Regions from separate parts of the Streptomyces sp. NPDC014764 genome, predicted to be linked through region 1. Evidence: riboswitches for the same ligand, from Rfam matches in the RefSeq annotation. Region 1 holds a riboswitch; each other region holds the start of a gene.
What was found. Region 1 has a riboswitch for cobalamin ahead of ACF1AG_RS07905 (energy-coupling factor ABC transporter permease). Riboswitches for the same ligand answer to the same signal wherever they lie in the genome.
Positions count from the first base shown of each region.

Region 2: it holds a riboswitch for cobalamin, as region 1 does, so the genes downstream of both, ACF1AG_RS01880 (prenyltransferase/squalene oxidase repeat-containing protein) here and ACF1AG_RS07905 (energy-coupling factor ABC transporter permease) in region 1, are expected to answer to the same signal.
Region 3: it holds a riboswitch for cobalamin, as region 1 does, so the genes downstream of both, ACF1AG_RS17790 (ABC transporter substrate-binding protein) here and ACF1AG_RS07905 (energy-coupling factor ABC transporter permease) in region 1, are expected to answer to the same signal.

Region 1 covers NZ_JBIBXY010000002.1:630,888-641,039, forward strand. Annotated here, with positions in the region: gene ACF1AG_RS07870 (hypothetical protein) at 1-438, opposite strand, end outside; gene ACF1AG_RS07875 (hypothetical protein) at 639-1,703, shown strand; gene ACF1AG_RS07880 (ATP-binding cassette domain-containing protein) at 1,741-2,400, opposite strand; gene ACF1AG_RS07885 (ABC transporter ATP-binding protein) at 2,393-3,385, opposite strand; gene ACF1AG_RS07890 (ABC transporter permease) at 3,382-4,272, opposite strand; gene ACF1AG_RS07895 (ABC transporter permease) at 4,269-5,237, opposite strand; gene ACF1AG_RS07900 (ABC transporter substrate-binding protein) at 5,282-6,874, opposite strand; cobalamin riboswitch at 7,066-7,249, shown strand; gene ACF1AG_RS07905 (energy-coupling factor ABC transporter permease) at 7,279-7,989, shown strand; gene ACF1AG_RS07910 (energy-coupling factor ABC transporter substrate-binding protein) at 7,986-8,357, shown strand; gene cbiQ (cobalt ECF transporter T component CbiQ) at 8,364-9,113, shown strand; gene ACF1AG_RS07920 (ATP-binding cassette domain-containing protein) at 9,110-9,970, shown strand; gene ACF1AG_RS07925 (MFS transporter) at 10,078-10,152, shown strand, end outside.
Region 2 covers NZ_JBIBXY010000001.1:403,470-413,621, reverse strand. Annotated here, with positions in the region: gene ACF1AG_RS01895 (ATP-binding cassette domain-containing protein) at 1-1,232, opposite strand, end outside; gene ACF1AG_RS01890 (energy-coupling factor transporter transmembrane component T) at 1,229-2,410, opposite strand; gene ACF1AG_RS01885 (SCO2322 family protein) at 2,403-3,065, opposite strand; gene ACF1AG_RS01880 (prenyltransferase/squalene oxidase repeat-containing protein) at 3,062-4,279, opposite strand; cobalamin riboswitch at 4,388-4,526, opposite strand; gene ACF1AG_RS01875 (TetR family transcriptional regulator) at 4,656-5,306, opposite strand; gene ACF1AG_RS01870 (glycosyltransferase family 4 protein) at 5,514-6,971, shown strand; gene ACF1AG_RS01865 (class I SAM-dependent methyltransferase) at 6,965-7,705, shown strand; gene ACF1AG_RS01860 (prenyltransferase) at 7,702-8,805, shown strand; gene ACF1AG_RS01855 (hypothetical protein) at 8,864-9,157, opposite strand; gene ACF1AG_RS01850 (DUF5336 domain-containing protein) at 9,268-10,080, opposite strand.
Region 3 covers NZ_JBIBXY010000006.1:287,343-297,494, forward strand. Annotated here, with positions in the region: gene ACF1AG_RS17760 (transglycosylase family protein) at 1-641, opposite strand, end outside; gene gndA (NADP-dependent phosphogluconate dehydrogenase) at 1,075-2,514, shown strand; gene ACF1AG_RS17770 (GNAT family N-acetyltransferase) at 3,243-3,587, opposite strand; gene panD (aspartate 1-decarboxylase) at 3,630-4,058, opposite strand; partial or broken gene ACF1AG_RS17780 (DUF6531 domain-containing protein) at 4,481-5,712, opposite strand; gene ACF1AG_RS17785 (class I SAM-dependent methyltransferase) at 5,865-6,482, shown strand; cobalamin riboswitch at 6,511-6,632, shown strand; gene ACF1AG_RS17790 (ABC transporter substrate-binding protein) at 6,741-7,706, shown strand; gene ACF1AG_RS17795 (FecCD family ABC transporter permease) at 7,703-8,818, shown strand; gene ACF1AG_RS17800 (ABC transporter ATP-binding protein) at 8,815-9,600, shown strand; gene ACF1AG_RS17805 (glyoxalase superfamily protein) at 9,685-10,017, shown strand.

The sequences.
Region 1 (10,152 bases):
GGCCCGCACCGCGAGGGGGACCGACGGGTTGACGAAGATGCCCCAGCTCTTGGTCCAGCACTGCATGCCGGGGCTGGGCGGGCGGTGTTCCGTGGCCGTGGTGTCGTTGGGGTTGGGGGTGAGGCCGAGGGGGTCGCGGACGAACTGGTCGCGGAGTTCGTCGTAGTTGCCGGCCTCCCACTGGATCATCGCGTAGAGGGTGCCCCATCCGGCCACGCTGGGCCATATCAGGCCGGAGCGGGGGTCGGAGTCCCAGTTGGTGATCACATGGCCGTCGGGCTGGTTGACCTGATGCATGGCGAAGGCGTCGCTGGACTCGGCGGATCCGAAGGGGAACCGGATGACCGTGTAGGGGCTGTTCGCCGGGATCGTCTGCGGGGTGTCCCGTTTGAGGGAGCAGACCTGGACTCCTCCGGCGGCCGTGGTGTGAGTGGACATGGTCCGGTTCTTCCCTGTGTGCGGGCCGGTGAGTCGGGGGGCGGGCCGCATCCGTGCGCTTTTCCACCAATGAACTTGCTTTTGCCATACAACCGTTCGACTCGTTCGGTCGTCCGACCTGACGACCGGACCGGTTGCTTGACAAGGAGATCGTCATTTTCGCCCTGCGCAAGACCCTGACCACCACCGCCGTAGCCGGCATGGTCCTCGCCGGCACCGCCGCCTGCGGCACCGTGGAGAACCTGTCCGCCGGACAGAAGCTGGACAACGCCTTCGAGAAGCTCGGCGAGGAGCGTTCGATCGCCTTCGAGCTGGACCTCGACACCGACGCGAAGTCACTGATGGCGCTGGACGCCGAGCAGTCGGAGCCGGGCGAGGAGATGCCCGCGGAGATCGCCGAGCTGCTCAGCGAGGGGACGATCAGCGTCTCGATGCACTCGAAGAAGCCGATCGAGGAGTCCGAGGAGAAGGACTTCACGGCGATGGCGATGAAGCTCAGCGGTCCGGACGGCGCCCTCCTCGAGTACCGGCTGGTCGGGGACTGGTTCTACGCCCGTGTCGACGCGGCGACGCTCGGCGAGATGTCGGGCAACCCCATGCCTCCGGCCGACGAACTGCCGCCGGAGGCCGGGGCGTTCAAGAAGCTCCTCGCAGGTGAGTGGGTCAAGCTCTCCAAGAAGGAGATGGAGGAGACCGGCAAGAACATGTCCGGCGCGGAAGGCCTCGGCGAGTCGTCGTCCGCCGAGCCCAGCCTCGACGCCAAGACGCAGAAGAAGCTGACGGACGCGCTGAAGAAGGCCGTCGCGCAGAACGTCGACTTCGCCACCTCCGGCGGTTCGGACGGCACCGAGCACATCAAGGCGACCGCGCCGTTCCGCACGCTGGTGACCGAGCTGCTCGGGGCGCTGAAGCCGCTGCAGAACGACCTGCCGATCGGGGACGAGCTGCCCACCGCCAAGGACTTCGCGGACGCCCCGAACACGAAGGTCAGCGCCGACTTCACGCTGAAGAACGGCGAGCTGACCGAGGTGTCCGTCGATCTCGCCGAGCTGGCGGAGTCGGCGAAGGTCAAGAAGTTCGCGCTGGTACTGCGCGTGAGCGAGGGTGAGAAGCCCGAGGCGCCCGCCGGGGCGACCGAGCTGGACATCGAGGAACTGATGACCATCATGCTCACCGGCGCCTTCGGCGGAGCCGTCTCCGACGAGGAGTTCGGCGACGTCCCGCTCGAGGAGGGGGACCTCGCGGGCGACACCCAGATGTGGTGACCCGTTCCCCGGGAGGCGGGTCCCGGCCGTCCGGGCCTCAGCCCGCGGCCACCGCCTCCCAGGGCAGCGTACGGTCGCACCAGCGGTTCAGCAGGGTTCGGTCGTGGCCGACCGACAGCAGGCCCGCGCCCGTCGACGCGCGGTAGTCCTCCACGACCCGCACCAACGCGGCCGTGGTCGACGCGTCGAGCATCGCCGTCATCTCGTCGCACACCAGCCAGCGGGGCTCCAGGCACAACGCCCGCGCCAGGCAGGCACGTTGCAGCTGGCCGTCGCTCACCTCGTGCGGGCGGCGGCCGAGCAGGTCAGGGGTGAGTCCCACGGTGTCGGCCAGTTCCCGCACGCGGTCGGCGGCCGAGGCGCGCCGGCCCGTCGCCCGCAGGGGTTCCGCGATCAGGTCGGCGAGGTGCATCCGGGGGTCGGCGGCGAGGCGGGGCTGCTGGAAGACCACGCCGATCGCGGTGCGCTGTGCGCGGGGCGCACGGTGCCGGAAACCGAGGACCGGCGTGCCGTCGAGGACGACCTCCCCGGCGTCAGGCCGGTGGAGCAGCGCGGCGACCCGGGCGAGGGTCGACTTCCCGCAGCCGCTCGGGCCGAGCAGGCCCACCGCCTCGCCCCGGGCGACGGTGAGGTGCGCGTCGCGGACGACGGGGGCGCGGCGGTCGTAGCCGGCGGTGACGGCGCGCAGCTCAAGCACGGGTGTCCTCCGGGGTACGGGTCGCGTGAGGGATGGCGGCGGGGGCCGGCGCCGGGTGGTGGCAGGCGACGGTGTTCTCCAGGAGCGGGAGCGCGCCGCAGGTGTCCGTCGCGCGGTCGCAGCGGGGGGCGAAGGCGCAGCCCTCCGGGAGACTGCCCAGTTCCGGGGGCAGGCCGGGGACGGGGGTGAAGGACCGCTCGGGGAGCGCCTCCAGCAGACCGCGGCTGTAGGGGTGGCGCGGGCCAGGGGTGCCGAAGAAGGTGTCCGCGTGGGTCAGTTCGACGATGCGGCCCGCGTACATGACCGCGACGCGGTCGGCGATGCGCGCGGCGGCGGCCAGGTCGTGCGTGATCATCAGCAGGGCGTGGCCGTCGTCCACGTGGCGGCGCAGTTCGTCGACCGTGCGGTCCACCAGGTCGCGGTCCAGGCCGGTGGTCGGTTCGTCGGCGAGGAGCAGTGGCGCGTCGCCGATCAGTGCGAGCGCTGTCGCGGCGCGCTGGGCCAGCCCGCCGGACAGTTCGTGCGGGTGCCGGTCGAGGTGGTCCAGGGGGAACTCGGCGCGCAGCGAGGCCTGTTCGGCCGCCTTGCGGCGGGCGGTACGGCCGCGGACGCCGGTGAGGCGGGCGACCGTCTCCTCGATGTGCGAACGGATTGTGCGCACGGGGGTGAGGTGGGCCGCCGGTGACTGCGGGACCAGGCCGACACGGCGGCCGCGTACGGTGCGCGCGAGGGTTGATTCGTCCGCCGTGAGCAGGTCGAGGTCGCCCAGGTGGGCATGGCCGGCGGTGCGGGCGTTGCCCGGGAGCAGGCCGAGCAGTGCGGACGCCAGCACGGACTTGCCGCACCCGCTCTCCCCGATGAGCGCGAGGCACTCCCCCGGCGCGACGTCGAACGACGCGTCGGACACGGCGTCGACGCGGCGCCCTCCGGGGAGCAGGAAGCGGACGGACAGGTCGTGTACCGAGAGCAGGGGCGCGGGCGTCACAGCATCAGCTCCGATCGGCGGCGGGGATTGATCCGTTCTCGCCAGACGCCCGCCAGGCCGGCGATCGCCAGGGTGGGGAGGATCAGGAACAGGCCGGGGAAGAGGGTGGGCCACCACTGGCCGGCGAGGAGTGAGCCCCGGGCGCCCTGGATCAGCGTGCCGAGGCTCGCGGTGTGGGTGGGCAGGCCGAGGCCGAGGAAGGACAGGGCCGACTCGTGCCACATGGCGTGCGGGACCATCAGCACGGCGGCGAGACCGGCCTGCGGCAGCACACCCGGCAGCAGGTGGCGTACGGTCACCCGCCACCTGCTCGCCCCGCCGGAGACGGCCGCGTCGACGAACGGCCGGGACCGCAGCGACAGCACCTCCGCGCGCACGATGCGCGCGGTGGACAGCCAGTGCGTGAGGGCGACGGAGATCACCACCGGCCAGACGCCCGGACGGAACATGGCCACGATGAAGATGCCGAGCAGCAGATGCGGCACGGAGGACAGGGTGTCGACCAGTCGCATCACCAGACGGTCGGCCCAGCCGCCGAGGGCGCCTGCGGCGGCTCCCACGGCCGTGCCGATCACCGTGGCGGTGAGCGCGGCGACCACGCCCACCAGCAAGGACACGCGCAGCCCGTAGACGCAGCGCAGCAGCAGGTCGCGGCCCACGTCGTCGGTGCCGAACGGGTGCGCCCAGCTGGGCGGTTGCAGCTTGGCGGCCAGGTCGACGGCCTGCTGGTCGAGCTGGACCAGCGGCGGGACCAGCAAGACGGCCAGCACGGTCACGGCGACCAGGGCGGCGGAGACACGCAGGCGCAGGACGTGTGTGGAGCGGCGGGCGGTGCCGTGCGCGCGCCAGGCCGGCTTCGCGTCCGCCACGTCGACGTCGGTCGTCACATCTCCTCCAGCTTCACCCTCGGGTCGATCAGCCCGTAGAGCAGGTCGGCGAGCAGGTTGCCGGCGAGGACGGCGGCCGTGGCGAGCGTGGTCAGCGCGGCGAGCAGCGGGAAGTCGACAGCCGTGGCCGCCTCCACGGTGGCCGAGGCGATGCCGGGCCAGCTGAAGACCGTCTCCACCAGCAGCGCGCCGGTGATGAGTTCCGGCACGCGGGAGCCGATGAGGGTGAGCACCGGCAGCAGCCCGGAGCGCAGGGCGTGGCCCAGCAGCACTGTGCGTTCGCTCAGGCCGCGCGCCCTCGCCCCGCGCACGGGATCCTCCGCGAGGGCGTCGCCGACGCCCTGACGGACGTAGAGCGTGAACCAGGGCAGCTGGGAGACGGCGAGGACGCCGGCGGGGAGGACCAGATGCTCGGTGAGGCTGCCGAAGGTGACCCGGTCGCTGCCGGTGTCGGTGAGGCCGCCCGCCGGGAGGACGTCCAGTTGGAGGGCGAACAGCCACACCGCGAGCAGCGCGATCCAGAAGACCGGGGCGGCCTCCAGCACATAGGCGGCGGAGGTGACCGCGCGGTCCACGAGGGAGCCGGGGCGGCGGGCCGCGAGTACTCCGAGGACCGTGCCGAGCAGTACGGCGGCGGCGAACGCGACGGCGCACAACAGGGTGGACCACAGCAGTCGTTCCCCGATGACCTCGGCCACCGGCTGGCGCATCACCGCGGACTGTCCGAAGTCGCCGCCGAGGGCGGAGGTCAGCCAGTCCCACCAGCGCGCGGTGAACGGCCGGTCCGCGCCGAGGTTCTCCCGCAGCCGGTCCAGGGTCTCCTGGTCGGCGCCGAGCGCGGCCGTGCCCGCGTACGCCTTCACCGGGTCGAACGGGGACGCCGCGGCGACGGCGAACACGCCGAACGTGACGACGAGGAGCACCGGCACGGCGTACAGCGCGCGGCGCGCCGTGAGCCGTGCCATCGGGCGCCAGGGGGCGCGGGTCGTGGCTCGCCGGGGGGCGTGGGTCATGCCGCGGGCTGCCAGTCCTCGACGTTCCACCAGGGTCCGGCGGCGAACCCGTGCTCGTGCGGTTCGGTCTGGGTGGTGAGGCCCTTCCAGCGGTCGGCGAGCACGTACAGGTGGTCGATGTGGGTGAGGAAGGTGTAGCCGGGGTCCTTCACGAGGGCGCGCTGGAGGGCGTCGTAGGCGGCCCTGCGGGTCTCGGGGTCCTGGGCGCGGCGGCCGGTCTCCAGGGCGCGGTCGACGGCCGGGTTGTCGTAGTGGGCCATGTTGTTGAAGCCGTCTCCGGCGAGGGAGGAGTGCAGCATCGTGTAGAGCCCGAAGTCGGGGTCGCCGGTGCTGCCGAAGCCCGCGAGGACGGCGTCCCGGTGCATGCGGGGCTCGATGACCTCCCAGGTGGCGCTCTCCACCCGGACGTCGATGCCGGCCTTCTTGGCGTCGGAGGCGTAGGCGAGGGCGTGGTCCTGGCGGACCTTGTCGCCGGAGGGGTAGTACAGCGTGAAGCGGGCGGGGCGGCCGTCCTTGGCGCGGATGCCGTCCTCACCCTTCGTCCAGCCGGCGGCGTCGAGGATGCGGCCGGCCGCGGCGAGGTCGCGCGGGCGCTCGGTGTCCTCGGCGAACCACGGGTCGTCGACGGGCAGCGGGCCGTAGGCGGGGCGGCCGGCGCCGTCGAGGATCTTGTCCACCATGGCCTGCCGGTCGACGGCGAGGTCGAGGGCGCGGCGGATCGCGGAGTCGCCGGTGACGGGGTTGCCGCTGGGGAGGGTGACGACGCGGACGTCGTAGGAGGTGGCCCGGTAGGTCTTCTTGTCGTCGTCGCTCTTGAAGGTGGCGGCGAGGTTGGGCGGGAGGACCGCGCCGTCGAGGTCGCCGGAGCGGAGCCGGGTGGCGCGGACGTCGTCGTCGCCGACGATCGCCATGGTGAGCTTCTTCACCTTCGGGGCGCCGCCCCAGTGGTGCGGGTTGGCCTTGAAGGTGAGCTTCTCACCCTTGCGCCAGTCGACGAGGACGTACGGTCCGGTGCCGACGGGCTTCGTGTTGAAGGGGCCGGTGTTGGGGTCCTGTTTCCCGGCGACGTGCTCGGGGACGATCGGCAGGACCGTGCGGGCGGCGAACGGCGCGTAGGGGTGGTGGAGGGTGAAGACGACCGTGTCGTCGCCCACCGCCCGGACGTCCTTGACGGCCGCGAGTTCGCTCCTGGCGGTGTTGTTGGTGCCGTCGTCGAGGACCGTGCGGTACGTGAAGACGACGTCCCGTGCGGTCAGCGGCTTGCCGTCGCTGAACTTCACGCCTTTGCGCAGGGTGTACGTGTAGGTGCGTCCGCCGTCCGTGATCCGCGGGAGTGCCGTGGCCAGCGCGGGTTCCAGGGTCATGTCGGCCTTGCGGGCGAGGAGGCCGTCGAACAGCTTGGAGTTGCCGTCCTTGCCGTAGCCGAGGAGCGGGCTGAGGGTGTCGGGCTCGGTGGAGACGCCGATCACCACAGACTCGCCGGCCGCCGCGTCGTCCGCGGTTCCGGAGCCCGGCGCCGAGCAGGCGGAGACCGCCGCGGCCGTCGCCAGCACGGCGGCGGCGCCCCGTATGCGTCGTCGGGTCGTCATCGAACCTCACATCCCTCTTGCTGGAAAATCGCTCTTGCATATTAGTTGCAGGTAGACCCTGCCCAGGACGGCGGCCCTCCAGTCACCTCGGCTGCCGGGCTGCCCGAACGCGCAGGTGTGCGCCGGGGTCCGAGCCGCCGGGCGCCCTCCGCGCGCCCCCGTCGCCGCTTGTCACCGGGCCGCGACGGGGACTACTGTCACCACGCCTTGGTGACGGGAAATCGGTGCGATACCGGTGCGGCCCTCGCCACTGTGATCGGGAAGTCCGGCTCCGGCCCTCAGGGGCAGCCACTGGGTCCTTCGGGACCCGGGAAGGCGGAGCACGGGCGGTGGTACCCGTCAGCCAGGAGACCGGCCAAGGCGCGTCAACCATCCACGAGGTGCTGGAGAGGGTCTGCTGAGCCATGCACATTGCCGAGGGTTTCCTGCCTCCGGCGCACGCGGTCGCCTGGGGCGTCGCGTCGGCGCCGTTCGTCGTCCACGGGGCCCGGTCGCTCGTCCGTGACGTGAGAGAACATCCCGAGAGCACGCTGCTGCTGGGCGCGTCGGGAGCGTTCACGTTCGTCCTGTCAGCGCTCAAACTGCCTTCGGTGACCGGGAGTTGCTCCCACCCCACCGGCACGGGGCTGGGCGCGATCCTGTTCCGGCCGCCGGTCATGGCGGTGCTCGGGACCATCACTTTGCTGTTCCAGGCGCTGCTGCTCGCCCACGGCGGGCTCACCACGCTCGGCGCCAACGTCTTCTCCATGGCGGTCGTCGGCCCCTGGGCCGGGTACGGCGTCTACCGTCTGCTGCGCCGGTACGACGTGCCGCTGATGGGCGCGGTGTTCTGCGGCGCGTTCGTCGCCGACCTGTCGACGTACTGCGTGACCAGCGTCCAGCTCGCGCTGGCGTTCCCCGACCCGGGCAGCGGATTCCTGGGCGCGCTGGGGAAGTTCGGCTCCATCTTCGCCGTCACGCAGATCCCGCTCGCGGTCAGCGAGGGGCTGCTGACCGTGCTGGTGATGCGTCTGCTGGTGCAGTCCAGCAAGGGCGAGCTGACCCGGCTCGGGGTGCTGGTCACCTCGGTCGCCGGAGGCAAGCGCGCCGAGTCGGCCGGGGCGGTGGCCCGATGAGCCGCAACGCGAGGATCAACACCCTGCTCCTGCTGCTCGTCGCCGTCCTCGCCGTGATCCCGCTGGCGCTCGGGCTCGGCGACCACAAGGAGGAGCCGTTCGCCGGGGCGGACGGCGAGGCGGAGACCGCGATCACCGAGATCGACCCGGACTACGAGCCGTGGTTCTCACCGCTGTACGAACCGCCGTCCGGGGAGATCGAGTCGGCGCTGTTCGCCCTCCAGGCCGCACTCGGCGCGGGCGTCCTGGCGTACTACTTCGGGCTGCGGCGCGGACGTCGGCAGGGCGAGGCGCGGGCGCGAGAGCGGGCCGGCGCACAGGGTCCGGACGCGGAGGTACGCACCGGCGCCGACGGCGGACGGGACTGACAGGCCTTGCTGCCGATCGACGCGGCGGCGCACAGCAGCCGCTGGCGCCGCCGCCATCCCGTGGACAAGGCCGTCCTCGGTCTGGGCCTCACCGCCCTCGCGGTCTCACTGCCCCCGTGGCCGGGCGCCCCGCTGGTGCTGGTCACCGCGTTGGTGCTGCTGCTCGGCCCGGCGGGGGTGCCGGCCGGGCGGCTGTGGCGGGCGTACCGGGTGCCGCTGGGGTTCTGCGTCACCGGGGCGCTGACCCTGCTGGTGCGGGTGGGCGGGCCGGGTGGCCTGGTGTCGCCCGCCCCCGACGGGCCCCTGCGCGCCGGGGAGTTGCTGCTGCGCACCTCGGCGGCTTCGCTGGGCGTGCTGCTGTTCGCGTTCACCACGCCGATGTCGGACCTGCTGCCCCGGCTGGTGCGCGCCGGGGTGCCGGCGCCGCTGGTGGACGTGGCTCTGGTGACGTACCGGATGAGTTTTCTGCTGCTGGACTCGGTGCGCCGGGTGCACGCGGCGCAGGCGGCCCGGCTCGGGCACACCACCCGGGCGGCGACCTGGCGTTCGCTCGGCGGGCTCGGCGCGACCGCGTTCGTGCGGTCCTTCGACCGTGCGGCGCGGCTGCAGACCGGGCTCGCGGGCCGCGGCTACGACGGCACCCTGCGCGTGCTGGTGCCGGAGGCCCGGGTGTCCGCCCGCTTCACGGCCGCGAGCGCGGCGCTCCTGGCGGCGCTGGCCGTCCTCACCTGTGTACTGGAAGGGCCCCTGTCGTGAGCGAGTCGGTGCCGGTGGCCCTGCGGGGCGTGTCGTTCGCGTACGAGGAGGGGCCGCCGGTGTTCACCGGGCTGGACTTCGAGGTGCGTGAGGGCCGGGCGCTGGCCCTGCTGGGGCGCAACGGAAGCGGCAAGACCACCCTGATGCGGCTGCTGAGCGGCGGACTGCGGCCGCATGGCGGGGAGTTGCTGCTGTCGGGCCGTGCGGTGCGCCACGACCGGAAAGGGCTGACCGCGCTGCGCACCACCGTGCAGCTGGTGGTGCAGGACCCGGACGACCAACTGTTCGCCGCCTCCGTGGGGCAGGACGTGTCGTTCGGGCCGCTGAACCTCGGGCTGCCGCACGCGGAGGTGCGCGCGCGGGTCGCGGAGGCGCTGGAGGCGCTGGACATCGCCGCTCTCGCCGACCGGCCCACGCACCTGCTGTCGTACGGGCAGCGGAAACGGACGGCGATCGCGGGCGCGGTCGCGATGCGGCCGCGGGTGCTGATCCTGGACGAGCCGACGGCGGGCCTCGACCCCGACGGTCAGGAGCGGCTGCTGGCCACCCTGGACGGTCTGCGGGCGGGCGGTACGACGGTGGTGATGGCCACGCACGACGTGGACCTCGCCCTGCGCTGGGCCGACGACGCGGCCCTGCTGACCCCGTCGGGCGCCCACACCGGCCCGGCCGCGGAGACGCTGTCCCGGCGGGACCTCCTCACGGCGGCGGGGCTCAGGCTGCCCTGGGGCGTGGCGGCCGGACTGTTCCTGCGGGCGCGGGGGCCGGCCGGCGCCGCGGACGCCGGTCCCCGCACCCCGGAGGAGCTGGCGGCGCTGGCCGCCCTGCCGGAGTACGGGGGCGGGCGGCCGGGCTAGGTCAAAGGCGCCGACGGTCCGATGTGTACATTTGTTCCTACTCGGTGGGTGAGCGGGATCATCGCCTGCCTGCCCCTCGTTCTCACCAGCCCCGGCGGAGCCCCACCTTGACCGACCTTGCCGTACGCCGGCGCCGCCGGGCGCTGTACCTCTTCTTCTTCCTCAACGGCATCGCCATGTCC
Region 2 (10,152 bases), on a different contig from region 1:
GCCTCCGCGTCACGGTCGGCGGCCGCGCACTCCGCCGCCACCGTGTCCGCGTAGAGCAGGTCGCGAGGCTCCTGCGGGACCAGGCCGACCTTGCGGACCAGGTCGCGGGGGCGGGTGCGGTGCGGGACCGCGCCGCCGGTGCGGACCGACCCGGACGACGGGGCGACCAGCCCGACCAGCGCGCCGAGCAGCGTCGACTTGCCGGCGCCGTTGCGGCCCATGAGCGCGACCGTCTCACCCGGCGAGACCGTGAGGTCCACCCGGGTCAGGGCCTGCACCCGGTCCCGGCGGACCGCGAGGGACCGCGCCTCGGCCACCGGTTCGGCAGCGCCGGTGTCCTCCTTCCTCGCCCGTCCGAAGAGACGCCTCGCCGGGGCAGCCGTCCGGGGAGCGGCGGTGTCCGGCGCGGGCCGCCCGCCCTCCAGACGCTCCCGCAGCGGGGCCGCCCTGCGGCGGGCGTCGCGGACCGTCAGGGGGAGCGGGGACCAGCCGGCCAGGCGGCCCAGCTCGACCACCGGCGGGCAGACCGGGGACACCGCCATGACCTCCGCCGGGGAGCCCATCCACGGCCGCTCGCCGGGGCCCGGCAGCAGCACGACCTGGTCGGCGTACTGCACGACCCGCTCCAGGCGGTGCTCGGCCATCAGGATCGTGGTGCCCAGGTCGTGCACCAGGCGCTGGAGGACCGCGAGGACCTCCTCGGCGGCCGCCGGGTCCAGGGCGGACGTCGGCTCGTCCAGGACCAGCACCTTCGGGTGCGGGGTGAGGACCGAGCCGATGGCCACCCGCTGCTGCTGGCCGCCGGACAGCGTGGAGATGTGCCGGTCCCGCAGGTCGGCCAGGCCCAGCAGGTCGAGGGTCTCCTCGACGCGGCGGCGCATCACGTCCGGCGGAAGGCCCAGCGACTCCATGCCGTAGGCGAGTTCGTCCTCCACCGTGTCCGTCACGAAGTGGGACAGCGGGTCCTGGCCCACCGTGCCCACCACGTCGGCGAGTTCACGCGGCTTGTGGGTGCGGGTGTCGCGGCCGGCGACCGTCACCCGGCCGTGCAGGGTGCCCCCGGTGAAGTGCGGCACCAGTCCGCCGACCGCGCCCAGCACGGTCGACTTGCCGACGCCGGACGGGCCCACCACCAGCACCAGTTCGCCCTCGGGGACCTCCAGGTCGACGTCCCGCACGGCGGGCCGCGCCGCGCCGTCGTAGGTCACCGACACGTTCTCGAAGCGGATCACGTCGTCGGCTCCTTGCGGGGGTCGCGGGCCGCCTCGGGGGCGGGGGTGACGAAGGCGGGCAGCAGACCGAGCAGCACGGCCGCCGCCGGCCACAGGGGCAGGGCGGGCGGCTCCAGCGGGACCACACCGGGGTCGAGACTCCCGGGGTCGAGCGAGCCGGCCAGGATCATGAGGGCCGCCACGGCCGCGCCGGACGCGGAGACCAGCCAGGCGCGGGCGTCCCACGGGTCCGGGCGGTAACGGGTGCGCACGCTGCGCCGCCCGCCGAGCCACAGGCCCGCCAGCGCCGACGCCAGACCGGCCAGCAGCACGGGCAGCCCGTAACTGCCGCCCGCCGCGGTGAGCAGCCCGTACGTCCCCGCGCACACGCCCAGCAGGCCGCCGAGTGTGAGGGCGGCGGTGGTGCGCCGCACGGAGGTCGGCACCTCGGCCGTACGGCCGTACCCGCGCGCGTCCATCGCGGCGGCCAGGGAAACCGAGCGCTCCAGCGCGCCCTCGAGGACCGGCAGGCCCACCTGCACCAGACCGCGCACGCCCTTGTCCGGGCGGCCCCGCAGCCGGCGCGCGGCACGCAGCCGCCGTACGTCGGCGATCAGGTTCGGCGCGAAGGTCAGCGCCACCACCACGGCAACCCCCAGCTCGTACAGGGCGCCGGGCAGCGACTTCAGCAGGCGGGACGGGCTGGCGAGGGCGTTCGCGGCGCCCACGCAGATCAGCAGCGCGGCCAGCCGCAACGCGTCGTACAGGGCGAAGGTCAGGCCCTCCGCGGTGACCCGGCCGCCCAGGCGGATGCCCTGAGCCCAGTCGGGCAGCGGTACCTCGGGCAGCGTGAACAGGGTGTGCGTGCCGGGGATCGGGGAGCCCAGGACGATCGCGAAGGCCAGCCGCAGCACCAGCACGGCGGCGGCGAGCTTCACGAACGCGCCGTAGGAGCGGGCCCACGGGGTGTGCGGGCGGCGGACGGCCACGACGTATCCGGAGACGGTGATCAGCAGGGCGAGCAGCAGCGGGTTGGTGGTGCGGGTGGCCGCCGTCCCCAGCGCGAGGGCCCACAGCCACCACGCGCCGGGGTGCAGGGCGCGGCGCGGGCGCGGCACGGAGACGCCGACGGGCGGCGTCCCCCGGTCCGGGCGCGGGCGGGCGAGGCCCTGACGCCCGGAGCCGTCCGCCTCACGCACGGCGACGGACCTGCCAGACGGCGGCGGCGCCCAGCACGACCACCACCGCGGCGCCCGCGATCAGCCCCACGGAGGGCCCGGAGCCGCCGTCGTCCTGCGCGGAGGCCTCCTCGTCGGTCTCGGCGGCCCCCGTGGAGGCGGACCCCTTCCCGCCCGTGGCGACCTGCTCGCCGCAGCCCTTCGCCGGGTAGCCGGCGATCGCGCACAGCAGTGCGTTGCTGTCGTAGCGCAGCGGCTCGGCGACCGAGGCCAGCGCCTCCGCCGTCGTGGCGTCCTGAGCCATCTGCGCGCAGGCCGTGCGGCCGGCCGGCGGCTTCGCCCCGGACGGGGCGTCGGCGGGCGTGCCGAAGTCGATCACCAGCGCCACTCGCTTCGTGCCGTCCTCGGCGGGCGTCTTCGCGCAGATGGTGTCGAAGTCGGCGGTGCCGCGCGGCTTGGCCGCGTCGCCCGAGTCCTCGCTGACCGAGAAGCGGAAGCCCAGCACGTCGCCGTCCGCGGGCCGCGACATCGAGGGGCCCACGGTGGCGTACGTCCACGCTGAGCCGTCCCGCTCCCAGAAGGACCAGTAGCGGTACCCGGCGGCCTGGGCCTGGCCGGCGCCCGCCAGCAGCGGCAGCAGCGCGGCCAGGAACAGCACGGTGAGGCGGCGGGTCACGGCTGCTGCCTCTTGGTGCGGTTGCTGATCAGGAAGCCGATGCCGATGCCCGCGACCAGGCAGACGCCGACGAACCACCACACGCCGAACGGGGAGTCCGAGTCCTTCTCGTCCTCGGCCTTCTCGGTCGCCTTCGCGGTCTTCTCGGGGGCGGCCGGGCCGGCGGCCCGGAGCTGCTTCACCAGGTCCGTGCCGCCGAAGTCGCGCGGGTCCGCGCCGGTCGCGTGGGAGGCGAGGATCAGCTGCGCGTAGGCGCCGGGCCCGCTCTGCGCGGCCCAGTCGGCGGCGTTCTTCTCCAGCCAGGCGTACGACTTCTCCGCCTGGGCCGTGTCGCCCTGCGCGGCGAGTGCGACCACCGCGTCGGCGGTGTTGCCGAAGTCGGGCTGGTCCGCGGCGCCGGGCGTCGAGGCGAGCAGGTACCCCTTGGCGGCGAGCGCGCCTGCCAGGTGCGCGGCGCCGTTCGCGGCGGCCTGCGCCGGGGTGGTCGCCTCGACGCAGGAACCGGCGGCGCCGTCGCCCTTGCCGGGCTCGACCAGCAGGCCCTTGCCGAGCGCGCCGAGCACGCCCGCCGCCGTCGCGTCCGCGTTGGCCGTCAGCGAGCCGTCCTTCTCCGGCTGGTACGCGAACGCGCCCGCGCCCTCACCGGTGCAGGGCAGCTCCAGGCCGAGCAGCGCGTCGTAGGGGGACTTGCCGCCCTTCCTCACCTCACCCGGCTTCTCGCCGGCGGCGGCGAGCGCGCCGACGACGACGGACGTGGAGTTGGTGTCGCTGGGGCCGCCCGCGGTGTAACCCCAGCCGCCGTCCTCGTTCTGCACGGACTTAAGCCAGCCGACGGCCTTCTCCGTGACGGCGTCGTGGCCGCCGAGCGCGGCGAGCGCCTGCACGGCGGCGGCGGTCTGGTTGGTGTCGACCATGGTCTTCGCGTCGCACGCGGCGGACGGGTCGGCACGGAACGGCGCGAAGGAGCCGTCGGCGCACTGCTGGCCGGTCAGCCAGCCGACGGCGGCCTTAGGCGGCTCGGCGCCGGCGGCGTGCTGGGCGAGCAGGGCGAGCGACTGGCGCCACACCCCGTCGTACTGCGGATCGGTGTCCCCGTACAGCGCGGACGGCAGTGCCTGCGGGGTCGGCGACGGGGACGAGTCGGCTGCGGCCGGTGCGGCGGCGCCGAGGACGGCGACGGCGGCCAGCACCGCTGCGCTGCGGCGGACGTTCATGACGGGCGGGTGCCTCTCCCTGAAGAGGGCCGGGCAGCGCGGGACACCCCGGCGGCTCGGCTCCGTATACCTCGACGGTGCCCGTGCACCGGCGGATGCCGGGCACGTGAGCCGGTCACGATCCGTGCGGGGCATTCCGGCTCACCGTCCCCAGGACGGCTCACGGTTGCGGGTCAGCGCCGGATTCGCACCGGCTTCCCCCCGTACGGCTGTGATACGACGCGGCCACTCTACCCGCCCGTAGAACGGGTGTCCGGGGCGGCCGGGGGCGCGAGGAGAGGCACACAGGCGTGAGGTGACGGGCGTCACGGCGCCCGTGAGCCGTCCCGCACCCGTGGGCGGGTGCGGGCGAGGGGGAGTCGTTGACCGCGTTCCGTCAGTGCTGCCCGGAGCGCGGCGGAGCCGTCAGGTCGATCAGCCGGCACACCGTCTCGATGTCCACGCCCACCTGCTCGATGGAGGCCCGCCCCGACAGCCAGGTGATCAGCGTCGAGTGCCAGGTGTGCCCGATCACCCGGACGGCCGAGAGCTGCTCGGGCGTCGGGTCCGTCAGATCCGTGGCGTCGAGGATGATCGCCGTGGTCCGCCGGAAGACCTGCTCCACCTCCGCGCTCACACTGCGGTCCGCGAAGGTCAGCGCCCGCACCATCGCGTCCGCCAGGTGCGGGTCGCGCTGCATCGCGCGGAACGCCCGCATCAGCGTCCCGGCGACCCGCTCCGCCGCCGTCTCGCCGGCCGGGGGCTTCTTCCGCAGCGTCGCGTGCAGATGCTCCAGCTGATCCTGCATCGTCGCCACCAGCAGATGGATCTTCGACGGGAAGTACCGGTACAGCGTGCCCAGCGCCACCTGCGAGGACTCCGCGACCTCACGCATCTGCACCCCGTCGAAACCGCCCCGCGAGGCCAGCCGCGCGCACACCTCGAGGATGCGTCGGCGCCGCGCCTCCTGCCGCTCCGTGAGCGGGGAGGCCGGCCCGGCGCGCCCGGCGTCCGGCGCCGCCTTGGTCCTGTGGGCTTCCGCGGGCATGGGTCCCGTCCGTGACAGTCGGTGAGGATCGATGATCGGACAGCATGGCACGGCGTCCGCCGTGGCGTGAATCACCTGATCCACCGCTGCCGACGTTCTTACCTGCCGGTAGATTCGGTTCCTCCGAACGATCAACTCTGAAACTTGTTCTAGATCGGCGTCCCGTCGTACTGTCGCGGGACAGTGCAGGCAGAAGGGGGTCCCAGAGTGACCGCTGAGGCCAGTCAGGCCGGGCCCTCGGCGGGCCCCGCATCCGACGGCTCGCGACCGCTCCGCATCGCGCTCCTCACCTACAAGGGAAACCCGTTCTGCGGCGGCCAGGGCGTCTACGTGCGCCATCTCTCCCGCGAACTGGCCCGGTTGGGACACCGCGTCGAGGTCATCGGCGCCCAGCCCTACCCGGTGCTCGACGAGGGGTACGACGGGCTGAGCCTCACCGAGCTGCCCAGCCTCGACCTCTACCGGCAGCCGGACCCCTTCCGCACCCCGAAGCGTGACGAGTACCGCGACTGGGTCGACGCCCTCGAGGTCTCCACCATGTGGACCGGCGGCTTCCCCGAGCCGCTGACCTTCTCGCTGCGCGCCCGCCGCCATCTGCGCGCCCGCCGCGGCGACTTCGACGTCGTCCACGACAACCAGACCCTCGGCTACGGCCTGCTCGGCGACCTCGGCGCGCCCCTGGTCACCACCGTCCACCACCCCATCACCGTGGACCGCCGCCTCGAACTGGACGCCGCCGAGGACTGGAAGCGCCGTATGTCGGTGCGCCGCTGGTACGCGTTCACCCGCATGCAGAAGCGGGTCGCCCGCCGCCTGCCGTCCGTGCTCACCGTCTCCGGCAGCTCCCGCGACGAGATCGTCGAGGACCTCGGCGTACGGCAGGACCGCATCCACGTCGTCCACATCGGCGCCGACACCGACCTGTTCTCCCCCGACCCGTCCGTGAAGGTCGTCCCGGGCCGGATCGTCACCACCTCCAGCGCCGACGTGCCGCTGAAGGGCCTCGTCTACCTCGTCGAGGCGCTCGCCAAGGTGCGCGCCGAGCAGCCCGACGCCCACCTCGTCGTGGTCGGCAAACGCCCCGCCGAGGGCCCCGTCGCCCAGGCGATGGAGCGCTACGGCCTCGAAGGCGCCGTCGAGTTCGTCAAGGGCATCTCCGACGCCGAACTCGTCGACCTGGTGCGCTCGGCGCAGGTCGCCTGCGTGCCGTCGCTCTACGAGGGCTTCTCCCTCCCGGCCGCCGAGGCGATGGCCACCGGCACCCCGCTGGTCGCCACCACGGGTGGCGCCATCCCCGAGGTCGCCGGACGCGACGGGGAGACCTGCCTGGCCGTGCCGCCCGGCGACGCGGACGCGCTGGCCACCGCGCTCACCCGGCTCCTCGGCGACAGCGGACTGCGCGCCCGCCTCGGCGCCGCCGGACGCGAGCGCGTGCTGGCCAACTTCACCTGGGCGCGCGCCGCCGAGGGCACCGTCGCCCGCTACCGCGAGGCCATCGGCACCGCCCGCGCCGGCCGGGGCGGGGCCCCGCGCGCCACGGCACCGGCCCCCCAGGCCCCGGCGCCCGAGAACCTCGACCTCGTCCCCGACGCTCTCGCGGACACGGGCGTCGTACCCGTCTCCGCGGCCGACTCCTCCGACCGTGAAAGCAGGGCCACGTGCTGACCGTCGACTTCTCCCGGTTCCCGCTCGCCCCGGGCGACCGCGTCCTGGACCTCGGCTGCGGCGCCGGACGGCACGCCTTCGAGTGCTACCGGCGCGGCGCCCAGGTCGTCGCGCTGGACCAGAACGGCGAGGAGATCCGCGAGGTCGCCAAGTGGTTCGCGGCGATGAAGGAGGCCGGTGAGGCGCCCGCCGGCGCCACCGCCACCGCCATGGAGGGCGACGCCCTCGCCCTGCCCTTCCCCGACGAGTCCTTCGACGTCGTCATCATCTCCGAGGTGATGGAGCACATCCCCGACGACAAGGGCGTGCTCGCCGAGATGGTGCGCGTCCTCAAGCCGGGCGGCCGCATCGCCGTCACCGTCCCGCGTTACGGCCCCGAGAAGGTCTGCTGGACCCTGTCCGACGCCTACCACGAGGTGGAGGGCGGCCACATCCGCATCTACCGTGCGGACGAGCTGCTGGGGAAGATCCGCGAGGCCGGCCTGCGCCCCTACGGCACCCACCACGCCCACGCGCTGCACTCGCCGTACTGGTGGCTGAAGTGCGCCTTCGGCGTCGACAACGACAAGGCGCTGCCGGTGCGGGCGTACCACAAGCTGCTGGTCTGGGACATCATGAAGAAGCCGCTGGCCACCCGGGTCGCCGAGCGGGCCCTGAACCCGGTGATCGGCAAGAGCTTCGTGGCCTACGCGACCAAGCCGCACCTGCCGCGCGCCGAGGCGGACGCCACGTGACGACCTCCCGGCCGGCCGGCGACCCCCGCACCCCCAGCTTCGAACACCTCGTCCTCAACGGCGTGCTGACGCCCGAGGAGGCGGTCCGGACCGTCGCCGGGATCCTCGCAGTGCAGCGGGAGGACGGCGCCGTCCCGTGGTTCCGCGGTCACCACCTCGACCCCTGGGACCACGTCGAGGCCGCGATGGCGCTGGACACGGCGGGCGAGCACGAGGCCGCCGAGCGGGCCTACCTGTGGCTGGCCCGGCACCAGCTCGACGACGGCTCCTGGTACGCGGCCTACGCCGACGGGGACCCGGACGCCGTCACCGACCGGGGCAGGGAGACCAACTTCGTCGCCTACATCGCCGTCGGCGTGTGGCACCACTACCTCGCCACCGGCGACGACACCTTCCTGGACCGCATGTGGCCCGTCGTGTGCGCGGCCGTGGAGTTCGTGCTGGAGCTCCAGCAGCCCGGCGGGCAGATCGGCTGGCGGCGCGACGACGACGGCACGCCCGCCGCGGACGCGCTGCTCACCGGCTCCTCCTCCGTCCACCACGCCCTGCGGTGCGCGCTCGCGATCGCCGAGCAGCGTGAGGAGCCCCAGCCCGACTGGGAGCTGGCCGTGGGCGCGCTGCGGCACGCCATCCGGCGCCACCCTGAGCGGTTCCTGGACAAGGACCGCTACTCGATGGACTGGTACTACCCGGTGCTCGGCGGCGCGCTGACCGGCGCGGAGGCGCGGGAGCGCATCGACGCGGGCTGGGAGCGGTTCGTCGTGCCCGGCCTCGGGGTGCGCTGCGTGGTGCCCAACCCGTGGGTCACGGGCGGCGAGTCGGCCGAACTCGCCCTGGCGCTCTGGGCGACGGGCGAGTCCGACCGCGCGCTGGAGATCCTCCAGTCGATCCAGCACCTGCGCGACCCGGAGAGCGGCCTGTACTGGACGGGCTACGTCTTCGACGACGACGCCATATGGCCGCGCGAGCTGACCACCTGGACGGCGGGGTCGCTGCTGCTGGCCGTCGCCGCCCTCGGCGGTCACGAGCCGACCTGCGCGGTCTTCGGCGGCGAGCAGCTGCCGAAGGGCATGGACCCGGACTGCTGCCCGGACGCCTGACGCCGTAGCACCGGTGCACGAACCACCGGGCCGGCCGGGCCAGGACCGTGGGCCCGGGTCAGTGGCGGCGCAGGCGGCCGGCGATGGCGTGGCCGATGAAGAGGTAGACCACGGCGGCGAGTCCGTAGCCGAAGACGACCCGCGCCCACTCCTCGTCGAAGGTGAACAGGTCACGCGACCAGGCGGCCAGCCAGTTCGCCGCGTCATGGACGAACCGCACCAGGTCGTTGGCCCGGTTGGCGTCCAGCAGATACATCAGAATCCACAGTCCGAGGATGACGGCCATGACGTCCGCGATCACCGCGATGACCGTCCCCGCGGAGGTGGAACCAGAGCGATATCGAGGGGACATGCTGTCCGTCTGGCCCCGAACGCCCGCTTGAAACCAGCCCTCTTCGAGGCCCGCACGCGAACGGCCCCCCGCCCGCGAGGGCGAGGGGCCGTCGACGACGGGGCCGGGGCTCAGCCGCGCTGGATGCCCGACGTGTCCTGGAGGACGCCGCGGCGGCCGTCCTGCGTCTGCGCGACCAGCGCCTGACCGCGCTGTTCCACCGCCAGGTACCAGGTGCCCGGGGCGAGTTCGGCGATCGGCGTGGGCGAGCCGTCCTCGGGGAACAGAGGACGCGGCACCGGCACGGCGAACCAGAACGGCGAGAAGTCGGGAGCGGGCGCCGCCGCGGGCTGGCCCGGCTGCGGCTGACCGCCGTACGGCTGGCCCGGCTGGCCGCCGCCGAAGGACGCCTGCTGGGCGCCCGGGTAGCCGTAACCGCCGGGCGGCTGCGCGCCGTACGGCTGCTGCGGGGCGGCGGGGCGGGCGGCCGGGAGCAGCGCGCCCTTGAGCGCCGGCACCAGCGGTGTGGCCACGGCGGCGGCCGCCATCACCAGCGTGGCGACGAGCGCGAGGATCAGGCCGATGCCCGCGTCGGGGCCGTCGCCGCCGCCCCCGAAGTTGTCGGCGCCGCCGGCCGGGTCGAAGACGTTGCCCAGCGCGCTCCAGGCGGCGAACACCGCGAAGGCGACGCCGAACGGCGCCAGGTCGAGACCCGCGACCTTCGGCGCCTGCGGCAGACCCCGGGCGACGACGATCAGGGCCGCGGCGATGAGGCCCGCCAGCACCACGCTCAGCAGCACCGGACCGCTCGCCCACAGGCTGGGGATGTCCACGCTGTCCGAGGCGCCTTCGATCGAGTACAGATCGAGGAACGACGCGATGAACAGCAGTACGGCTGCTCCGATCACCACGCCGTCGCCTCGAGTGAGGGAGCGGATATTCACTTCAGGTCCTTCGTAGGTCGTCTCGTCGTCGGAAGAGGCGTCGCTGTCACCAGGTCGCCCCGTAGGGTCCGG
Region 3 (10,152 bases), on a different contig from region 1:
CGCTGGCCCGGGATGATGAGGTCGGGGTCGGCACCGACGGTGGATCTGTTGGCCTCGTAGAGCCCCTGCCAGCCCCCGCGGACGCGCTCCTGCTCGGCGATGCCGGAGAGGGTGTCGCCCGAGACCACGGTGTACATCTCGGCGCGGCCGGCGCGGGCCTGGGGCGTGGTCTGCGGCCGTACGTCCTCGACGGAGGTGCGGCGGTCGTCGCGCTGGGCGCGGTCCGGGCGGCCGGTGGCCGGGCGGATGTCCGGATCCGCCCCGTCGCGGGTCAGTCCGGCGCGTACCGAGCAGGTCGGCCAGGCGCCGGGGCCCTGTCCGTCGAGGACCTTCTCGGCGATCGCGATCTGCTGGTCCTTGGTGGCCAGATCCGCCCGGGGCGCGTACCGGGTACCGCCGAACGCCTCCCACGTGGACTGGCTGAACTGCAGTCCGCCGTAGTAGCCGTTGCCGGTGTTGACGTCCCAGTTGTCGGTCGACTCGCAGGCGGCGACCTTCTCCCAGGTCTCCACGTCGGCGGCCTGCGCCGTTCCCGTGCCCATGAGCGGCAGGGCCATGCCCGCGCCACCTACGGTGACGGTGAGCGAGGCCCGGTTGATCCTGTTCGGCTGATACCGGCGGTGCCGGCCGCGCACGGCCATGGAATCCCCCTCGACAATGCGTCAGGAGGGGCAAAAGTAAGCGCTGCGAACAGGCCGTGACAAGGCGGCTATCGGCCGCACGGATGCGCCAAATGGCGTGGTTGATACGCCCGTTGCGCCCTTGTTTGCCACCGGAGGGGAGCGTGCGCGGGCGCCTGCCGCCGGGCGCGGGTGCGTGTCGCGGCGCGCGCCGGAGGGGCGCGCGGAGGGGGTGGCCGGCCGCAACGGGACGGGCCGGGCATCAGATGACCGGCCGGAACGCTGAGTACGGAGGGCACCTTCGTGCGTATGTGCCTGCGCGGGTCCCGGACGACCCGCGCATGCGCACGCGAGTGCGGCACGCGAGGATGGTCGATGTCAGGACCGGCGGGCGTCCACCCGGCAGCACCGGCACCCGGCGGCACCGATACCGAGGTCACCAGGAGTCACCCTTATGAGCAGTTCAGCGCAGATCGGCGTCACCGGGCTCGCGGTCATGGGCCGCAACCTCGCACGGAATTTCGCCCGCAACGGCTACACGGTCGCGGTGCACAACCGGACCGCGTCCCGCACGCACGCGCTGGTGGAGGAGTTCGGGCACGAGGGCAGCTTCGTGGCGGCCGAGACGGCCAAGGAGTTCGTCGCGGCGCTGGAGCGGCCCAGGCGCCTGGTCGTGATGGTGAAGGCCGGGGAGCCGACCGACGCGGTGATCGAGGAGTTCGCCCCGCTGCTGGAACCCGGCGACATGATCATCGACGGTGGCAACGCGCACTTCGCGGACACCCGCCGTCGGGAGCGGGCGCTGCGGGAGCAGGGCATCCACTTCGTCGGCATGGGCGTCTCCGGCGGTGAGGAGGGCGCGCTGAACGGCCCGAGCATCATGCCGGGCGGCCCGAAGGAGTCGTACGACTCGCTGGGCCCGATGCTGGAGAAGATCTCCGCGAAGGCGAAGGACGGCTCGCCGTGCGTGACGCACGTGGGCCCGGACGGCGCCGGCCACTTCGTGAAGATGGTGCACAACGGCATCGAGTACGCGGACATGCAGCTGATCGGTGAGGCGTACCAGCTGCTGAGGGACGTCGCCGGGTACTCCCCCGCGCAGATCGCGGACATCTTCCGCACCTGGAACACGGGCCGGCTGGACTCGTACCTGATCGAGATCACCGCGGAGGTGCTGTCGCACGTGGACGCGGCGACGGGCAAGCCGTTCGTCGACGTGGTGGTGGACCAGGCGGAGCAGAAGGGCACGGGCCGCTGGACCGTGCAGATCGCCCTGGACCTGGGCGTGCCGGTGTCGGGCATCGCGGAGGCGGTGTTCGCCCGCTCCCTGTCGGGCCACGCGGCGCTGCGGGAGGCCTCGCAGGGCCTGGCGGGCCCGAAGCCGGTGCCGATGAGCGAGTCGGAGGCGTCGGCGTTCGCCGACCGGGTGGAGCAGGCGCTGTACGCGTCGAAGATCGTGTCGTACACCCAGGGCTTCCACCAGATCGCCGCCGGCAGCCAGGAGTACGGCTGGGACATCGACCTCGGCGCGGTGTCGGCCATCTGGCGCGACGGATGCATCATCCGCGCGGCGTTCCTGGACCGCATTCGGGCGGCGTACGACACGCGGGCGGACCTGCCGAGCCTGCTGTCGGACGAGACGTTCGCCCGCGAGATCGCGGAGGCTCAGGACGACTGGCGCGAGGTCCTGATCGCGGCGACCCGCCAGGGCGTCCCGGCCCCCGGCTTCGCGGCCGCCCTCGCCTACTACGACGCACTCCGCGCGGAACGCCTCCCTGCGGCTCTGACCCAGGGCCAGCGGGACTTCTTCGGCGCACACACGTACCGCCGCGCGGACCGCGACGGCTCGTTCCACACGCTGTGGGGCGGGGACCGGTCGGAGGTGTCGGCGTAGGGCGCGGGGCCGGCCGTCTCCCGCCCGCGCGGGCAGGCGAGGGCCGGCCGCGCAGTTCCCCGCGCCCCTGATCGCGTTGCGGCGAGGCCCGGCAACCCCGCCCGCGTGGGCCGGTGGGGGCTGCTCGCGCAGTTCCACACACCGACACGGGCGGAAGCAGCTCGTGCCCCGAAGGGGCGCGGGGAACTGCGCGAGCAACCCCCACACACCCGCACCAGCGCAAGCGGGCCCCGCCCCCAAGGGGCGCGGGGAACTGCGCGAGCAACCCCGACGCACCCGCTCTTGCGGAAACTCAGGTGAGCGGAGGCCCAGGCTCCGGACTCGGCACCGGTTCCGGCCCCGGCGGAATCGGGGACGGCGACGGTTCAGGCGGCGGCTCCGGCTGCGGCGGATTGGGCCCGGGCGGGTGAGGCCCCGGCGGATTGGGCCCGGGCGGCTGAGGCCCAGGTCCAGGCGGCGGCTGGGGCGGCGCAGGCCCTGGCTCAGGTGCAGGACCCGGCTCAGGGGTCGGCGGCTGTGCGGGATCCGGCCCCGGAGCGGGACCAGGCGTAGGCCCCGGCGGCACAGGATCCGGGTACGGGTTCGTCATGACGCGTGTCCTCCGACCGTCCGTTCGACGTGACGTGTGCTCCGGACTACTCCCCGCCTACCCGGCGCCCCCGCGCACAGTCACCCGGGTCACCCGGGCGCGTGACGAGAGGACGCACGGGGCCGTTCGGACGTACCTCTCAGAACCGCTCGGGATGCGCGGCAAGCCACGCCTTGGCCGCGCGCAGCAGCTCCGGATCGGCAGCGGGAGCCTCCTCCGGATGCCGTGAGGCCCACCGGACGACGTAGGGACACAGCGGCGCGACCACGACACCCTCACGAGCGGCGAGGACGTACAGCTCACGGGCGAGCGACCCGGCGATTCCCTTGCCCTCGTGGGCGGGCTCGACGACGGTGTGCACCGGCACCAGAGCGGAGGCCGGCTCGTCGAGAACGAAGTACTCGATCCGTCCGACGACCTCACCGCCCTCGACCGCCTCGAGGCGCCCGGCGTCCCGGTCGTCGCGGATCTCGATCCCGTCCATACCCGTCACTCCCCTGCTCCTCGGTCGTCGCCCCGGCACCACTCAGACCGTGGCCGTGGCCACCGCCTGCGGGCTGCGCTCCTGGTCCGACCCGGGTACCGGCTCGGAGGGGTCGGCGCCGAGGGCGACGATACGGTTGCCGGCGTCCACATGGACGACGCGCGGTTCGAGTGCCCGCGCCTCGGCGTCGGTCACCTGGGCGTAGCTGATGATGATCACCAGGTCGCCGGGGTGCACGAGGTGGGCGGCGGCCCCGTTGATGCCGACCACACCGGATCCGCGCTCCCCCTCGATGACGTACGTCTCGAGCCGGGCGCCGTTGGTGATGTCGACGATGTGCACGAGCTCACCGGGCAGCAGATCGGCGGCGTCGAGCAGGTCCGCGTCGATCGTCACGGATCCCACGTAGTGCAGGTCGGCCTGGGTGACGGTGGCACGGTGGATCTTGGACTTGAACATGGTGCGCAGCACGTTGGACTCCTGGAAGTCGTGGCTCCCTGCCTGCTTTGTGCAGGTCAAGGGCGTTGTTCACTGTACACCGACACTCCTCGCACTCGAAGATGCCGAGAACTCGTAACACGATCTTGCTGGTGTGCTGCGGCTGGTCCGGGGGCGCTGTTGAGTAGGTCGCCGGTGCCGAGGTCGTTCACGGGCTACGCCGTAGTCATGCCGGGATGAAGCTCGGCCACCAGGGCGGGACGTTGCCCGGGCACAACGGGGCGGTGTAGGAGTCCGGCATGCCGAGCCAGGTGACAAGGAACCAGGTGAACCACAGCGTGAAGATGAGCCCTGCAGTCAGGGCTGCCCTGCGGTGACGTCTTCCGAGGGTGCTGTGCAGGATCACCCACGGAACCGCAGCGGCGATCCATATGAGAGGCGCAAGAAACAGGCCGGTACTCAAAAAAGTCCTTGCGGCCGTCCGCGGTGGTGAAGTCGTTGGGCAGGTCGGTCCCCGCGACCGTCTGGTACGCCGACACGGACGCCGTCGCGCCCAGCGGCAGCTTCTGGGAGAGGGCGTTGTTGCGGCCGTCCCATCCGTACGTGGTCGTGTTCCCGCCCGTGCCGTCCGCGCCGGTGCCCATGGCGTCGATGGCGGTCTGGGTGAGGTGGTTCTTGTACGTGGCGTGGCGGGAGTGGCCGAGCGGGTCGGTGACCTTGGTGACTTCGCCGTCCGCATCGTGAATGTACTTCGTGGCGTCGCCGTCCGGATCGGTGACCGTGGTCGTCGCCGCATCCGCCGATGTGGCGGCCGTGTAGTCGTAGCGCCAGGTCGGGCCCGTGTGGCCGCTCGACGTCGACTCGGTGGCGCGCTGCATGGAGGTGACGCGGTTGTGGCCGTCGTAGGTGAACAGGGTGACCGTGCCCTCGGGGGTGGTCACCTTCGTCACCCGACGGAGGAGTCGTACTCGTAGGCGGTGGCCTTGCCGGCCGTGTCCGTCACCTTGGCCAGGTTCCCGGCCCCGTCGAGGTCGAGGACGGCGGTGCGGCCTGTGTGGTCCTTGGCCTGCCACTGGTTCGGGTAGGTCTTGACCAGGTCGATCCAACGGCCCGAGCGGGTCTCGGTGAGCTTGAAGCCCTTGTGCTCGGCGCCCTCGTCGTGCTGGTCGACGGTGATCGTGCCGTCGTTCCTGTCCGTCACCCTCGTGAGGGTGCCGTGCTCGCTGTACGTGTCCTTCGAGCCGGACCTGCGGTCGGTCAGGGTGTAGATCCCGTCCGCGTTCTTCCTCAGGTCCTTCGAGTAACCGGCCGGCGTCGTGTACGTGCCGTCGGCGTTGGCCGTGGAGTGCAGCAGCTCGCCGGTGGCGTCGAAGACGCCCACCTCACCGTCCTTCACCTGGAGGTAGCACTCATACGCCTGCCACCACGGCTGCGACACCTTCCCCCACGGGGGTTCCAGGGAGTTGTAGGTGCGGGTCAACTGGAGTCTCTGGCCGACGCCCGCGATGTCGAAGTCCGTGGCCGCCAGCATCAGGTTGCCGGTCGAGACGTTCACCCACGCCACCAGCGCGTCGTTCAGACGGGTGTCGACGATCTGATGCCAGGGCACCTCGCCCTGGCCCTCGGGCAGGTAGTCAGTGGCGACAGCATCTGCCGACCGGACACCGCTTGAGGCACTGCGCCGCAGCCCTCGCTCCGACGCCGTGGTCTTCGGCCAGCAGCCGCTGGCCGCGCGCCTGCGCGAGCGGCGTGCTGGGTGGGCAGTTGTACAACCTCTGCGGACAGGCCGGATGCGGACCCGGGGTGTTCACCGTGCCGCTCGCCCGTCGCGGTCACCGCGTGACCGGAGTGGACCTGAGCCCGGCCATGCTGGACCGGGCACGCAAGCGGTCGGCCGACGCCGGTGCGGAGGTGACGTACGTGCGGGCCGACGCCCGCGAGTACGAGGCACCGGGTGGCTTCGACGTCGTCCTCGACATGTTCACCTCCTTCGGGTACTTCGAGGACCCCGCCGACAACGCGCGCGTGTTGCGCACCATGTACACCTGCCTGGCTCCCGGCGGCAAGCTCGTCCTCGACCTCACCGGGAAGGAGCTCCTGGCCCGCAGGGTCACCCCGCCCAAGGTGGTGCGGCGGGGCGACGACCTGATGGTGCAGACCGACACCGTGCTGGACGAGTGGGCGCGCCTGCGCAGCGAGTGGGTGCTGGTCGCTGGTCCGGGGCGAGCGAGTGACGCGGGCCACCTTGACGTGGTTCGCGTACAGCGCGGTGGAGCTGCCGCGGATGGCCGAGGAGACGGGTTTCGGCCGCGTGGAGGTCTTCGGCGGGTTCGACGGGCGCCCCTACGACGAGAGTGCCGAGCGGCTCGTCCCTCGGGCGGTCTGCGAAGCGTGAGGGAGGCAAAGGGCGTGCGGCCGGGTCCGCACGCCCTTTGCCGTCGGCTCGGAGGACCGTAGGATCACCTGGTCATCGCCGCGACGGGAGACAGGAAGCCGGTGCGAATCCGGCACGGTCCCGCCACTGTGACCGGGGAGCGCCCCTCCGACATGCCACTGCGCACCGCGCGGGAAGGCGGAGGGAACGTCGATCCGGGAGTCAGGACACTGGTCCGTCGCGGGCCCGATCCGAGGAGCGCGGACTCCAGGAGGCTTCACGTGTCCCAGCTGTTCACCCCTGCCCGCACGCGCGGGTTCCGTCGTGCCACGGCCGCTGCCATGGCACTGTCGTCCATGCTGCTGACCACCGGCTGCGGTGCGTCCGACGAGGGCGGCGGGGACGCGAAGGCCACCGCAGCCGCGTCCGAGGGCTTCCCGGTCACCGTCGACAACTGCGGCGTGAAGACGACGTACGACAAGCCTCCGTCTCGGGTGGTCACCATCCACCAGCACCCGGCGGAACTCATGCTCGCCCTCGGCCTGAAGGACCGCATGGTCGGCACGGCCTTCCCCGACTCCGCCGTCCTGCCCGAGCTGGAGAGGGACTACGAGTCCGTACCGGAACTGGCGGAGAGGGAACCGTCCTTCGAGAAGGTCCTGGACGCCGAACCCGACCTCGTCTACGGCGGCTACGGCAGCGCCTTCGACGAGAAGGAGGGCCGCTCCCGCAAGGCGTTCGCCGACGCGGGCATCGACACCTACCTCAACCGCGAGTACTGCGGCGGGAAGCGGGTGACGATGAAGGACACCTACGACGAGATCCGCACCATCGGCACGATCTTCGGCGTCCCGGACCGGGCCGACGACCTGGTCACCGACCTCGAGGTCCGCGTCGCCAAGGCCGCCGACAAGGTCCAGAGCGAGCCCGAGCTGTCCGTCTTCGTCTACGACAGCGGCGACAAGAGCGCCTTCACCGCGGGCGGCAAGAGCCTGGGCACCGAGCTTATCCGGCTGGCCGGCGGCGAGAACGTCTTCGCCGACCTCGACGACGTCTTCGGCGACGTCTCCTGGGAGCAGGTCGTCGAACGCAAACCGGAAGTCATCGCGATCTACGACTACGCGGGCGCCGGAAGCGTGAAGGAGAAGAAGGAGTACCTGCTCTCCCAGCCCGCGCTCGCCGACGTACCCGCCATCAGGAACAAGCGGTTCGTCGTCCTGCCGCTGACCGCCACCCTGGTCGGCATCCGCTCGGCCTACGCGGTCGAGGACCTGGCCCGCGGACTGCACCCCGAGAGCTTCCGGTGACCCAGGCCGCCACGGGCACGCCCGCCGAAGAGGCGGCGCCTCGGCGGAAGACCACCAGGCCGGAGACAGGCCGTACACGGCTGGCCGTCACACTGCTGGCACTCACGGCGTTGCTCGTCGTCTCCGCCACGGCGGGCCTCGCGATCGGCTCCGTCCGGGTGCCGCCCGGCCAGGTGTGGGGCATCGTGACGCACGCGCTGGGCGCCGACTGGCAGCAGCCGGACTGGTCGCGGGCCCGGGAGACCATCGTGGTGGACGTGCGGGCGCCGCGGGTGCTGCTCGGTGCGGTCACCGGCGCCGGCCTGGCGGTCATCGGTACGGCTCTGCAGGCACTGGTGCGCAACCCGCTCGCCGAGCCGTACCTGCTCGGCGTCTCTTCGGGGGCGTCGCTCGGCGCGGTCTCCGTGATCGTGTTCGGGGTCACCTTCTTCGGGCCCCTCTCCCTGTCGATGGCCGCCTTCGTGGGCGCCCTGGGCGCGCTCCTGCTCGTGTACGCCACCGCCCGCACCGGCGGACGCATCACCTCGGCACGGCTGGTGCTGTCCGGAGTAGCGATCGCGGCGGTACTCACCGCAGTCCTCGATCTGCTGCTGCTCACCACCGCCCGGGGCAACGAGGCCCGCGCGGTCCTCGCCTGGACCCTCGGCGGTCTCGGCGGCGTCAACTGGGGCTCGCTGTGGCTGCCGAGCACGGCCCTCCTGCTCGGCATCGGCGTCCTCATGATCCAGGCCCGCAACCTGAACCTGCTGCTGGCCGGCGAGGAGGCGGCCACCACGATGGGGCTGGACGTGGCCCGGTTCCGCGCCCGCCTGTTCGTCCTGCTCTCCCTCGTCACGGGTGTGCTGGTCGCAGCGGCCGGACCGATCGGCTTCGTCGGCCTGATGATGCCCCACATCGTGCGCCTGTTCGTCGGCGGCGACCACCGCCGGGTCCTGCCGACGGCGGCACTCGGCGGAGCGGTCTTCCTCATCTGGTCCGACATCGCCGCACGGACCATCGCCGCACCGATGGAAATACCCGTCGGCGTGCTCACGGCCCTGTGCGGCGGACCGTTCTTCCTGTGGCTGATGCGCCGGGACGCCCGACGCGGCACCGACCGAGGAGTGGCATGACCGCGACCGAACTGAGCGTCGACGGCGTCACGCTCACCGCCGGAGCCCGCCACCTGGTCCGCGACGTCTCCCTGACCGCCCGCCCGGGCGAGACCATCGGGCTCGTCGGCCCCAACGGCAGCGGCAAGTCCAGCCTCCTGCGCACCGTCTACCGCGTCCTGCGCCCCGACACCGGTCAGGTCCGGGTCGACGGAGGCGACGCCTGGTCGCTTCCGGTGCGGCAACTGGCCCGCACCGTGGCGGCGGTGGTCCAGGACTCGGCCGCCGACTTCGACCTCGCCGTCCGCGAGGTCGTCGCCATGGGCCGCACCCCGCACAAACGGCTCCTCGCCGGCGACACCCCCGAGGACGCCGGCCTCATCGACTCCGCGCTCCTCGCGGTCGACGCCGTCCACCTGGCCGGCCGCCCCTTCGACCGGCTCTCCGGCGGCGAGCGCCAGCGCGTCCTCATCGCGCGCGCCCTCGCCCAGCAGCCCACCCTCCTCGTCCTCGACGAACCCACCAACCACCTCGACGTCCGGCACCAGCTGTCCGTGCTCGACACCCTGCGCCGTCTGCCCGCGACCGTGCTGCTCGCCCTGCACGACCTGAACCTGGCCGCCTACTACTGCGACCGCCTCTACGTCCTGCACCACGGCGAGGTCACCGCCTCCGGCCCACCCGCCGAGATCCTCACCCCCGGGCTCCTGGCCGAGGTCTACGGAGTGGCGGCGGAAGTATCCACCCATCCGCGCACGGGCGCCCCGCAGGTGACGTTCCTCCCCGAAGAGCCACGCAACTGAAGGCCCCCGACTACCGCGTGCGTCCGCGCGACCTGGTGCCGCATCGGGCGACGAACACCCTGGACGATCTGCGACGATGACGCCATGGACGAGGGCGTCATTCCCATTCTTCGCGTCGAGGACGCCGCTGCGGCGGTCGCCTGGTACGAGCGGCTGGGCTTCGCCAAGCAGTGGGAACACCGCTACGAACCGGGGCTTCCCGCGTTCGTCGAGGTCGCCCGGGGCGGGGTGCGGTTGTTCTTGTCGGAGCACAAGGGCGATGCCAGTCCCGACACGCTCGTCTACCTCCGCGTTCGTGATGTCGAGGCCATTGCCTCCGAGTTCGGGGTGCAGGCGAAGGACGCTCCGTGGGCGCGTGAGATTGAGCTGCACGACCCTGACGGCAACCGGCTTCGGATCGGCACGCCGGCGGAATGACACTCACCAGCAGTGCACAACAGGGAAGCTGTGCAGGTGGCTGAGCAAGTACGCGTCCGCGAGACAGATGACAACGACCCTCCACAACATCGTGCGCCGTGGCGAGCGGGCTTCTCACCCGTGCGACATGCGCGA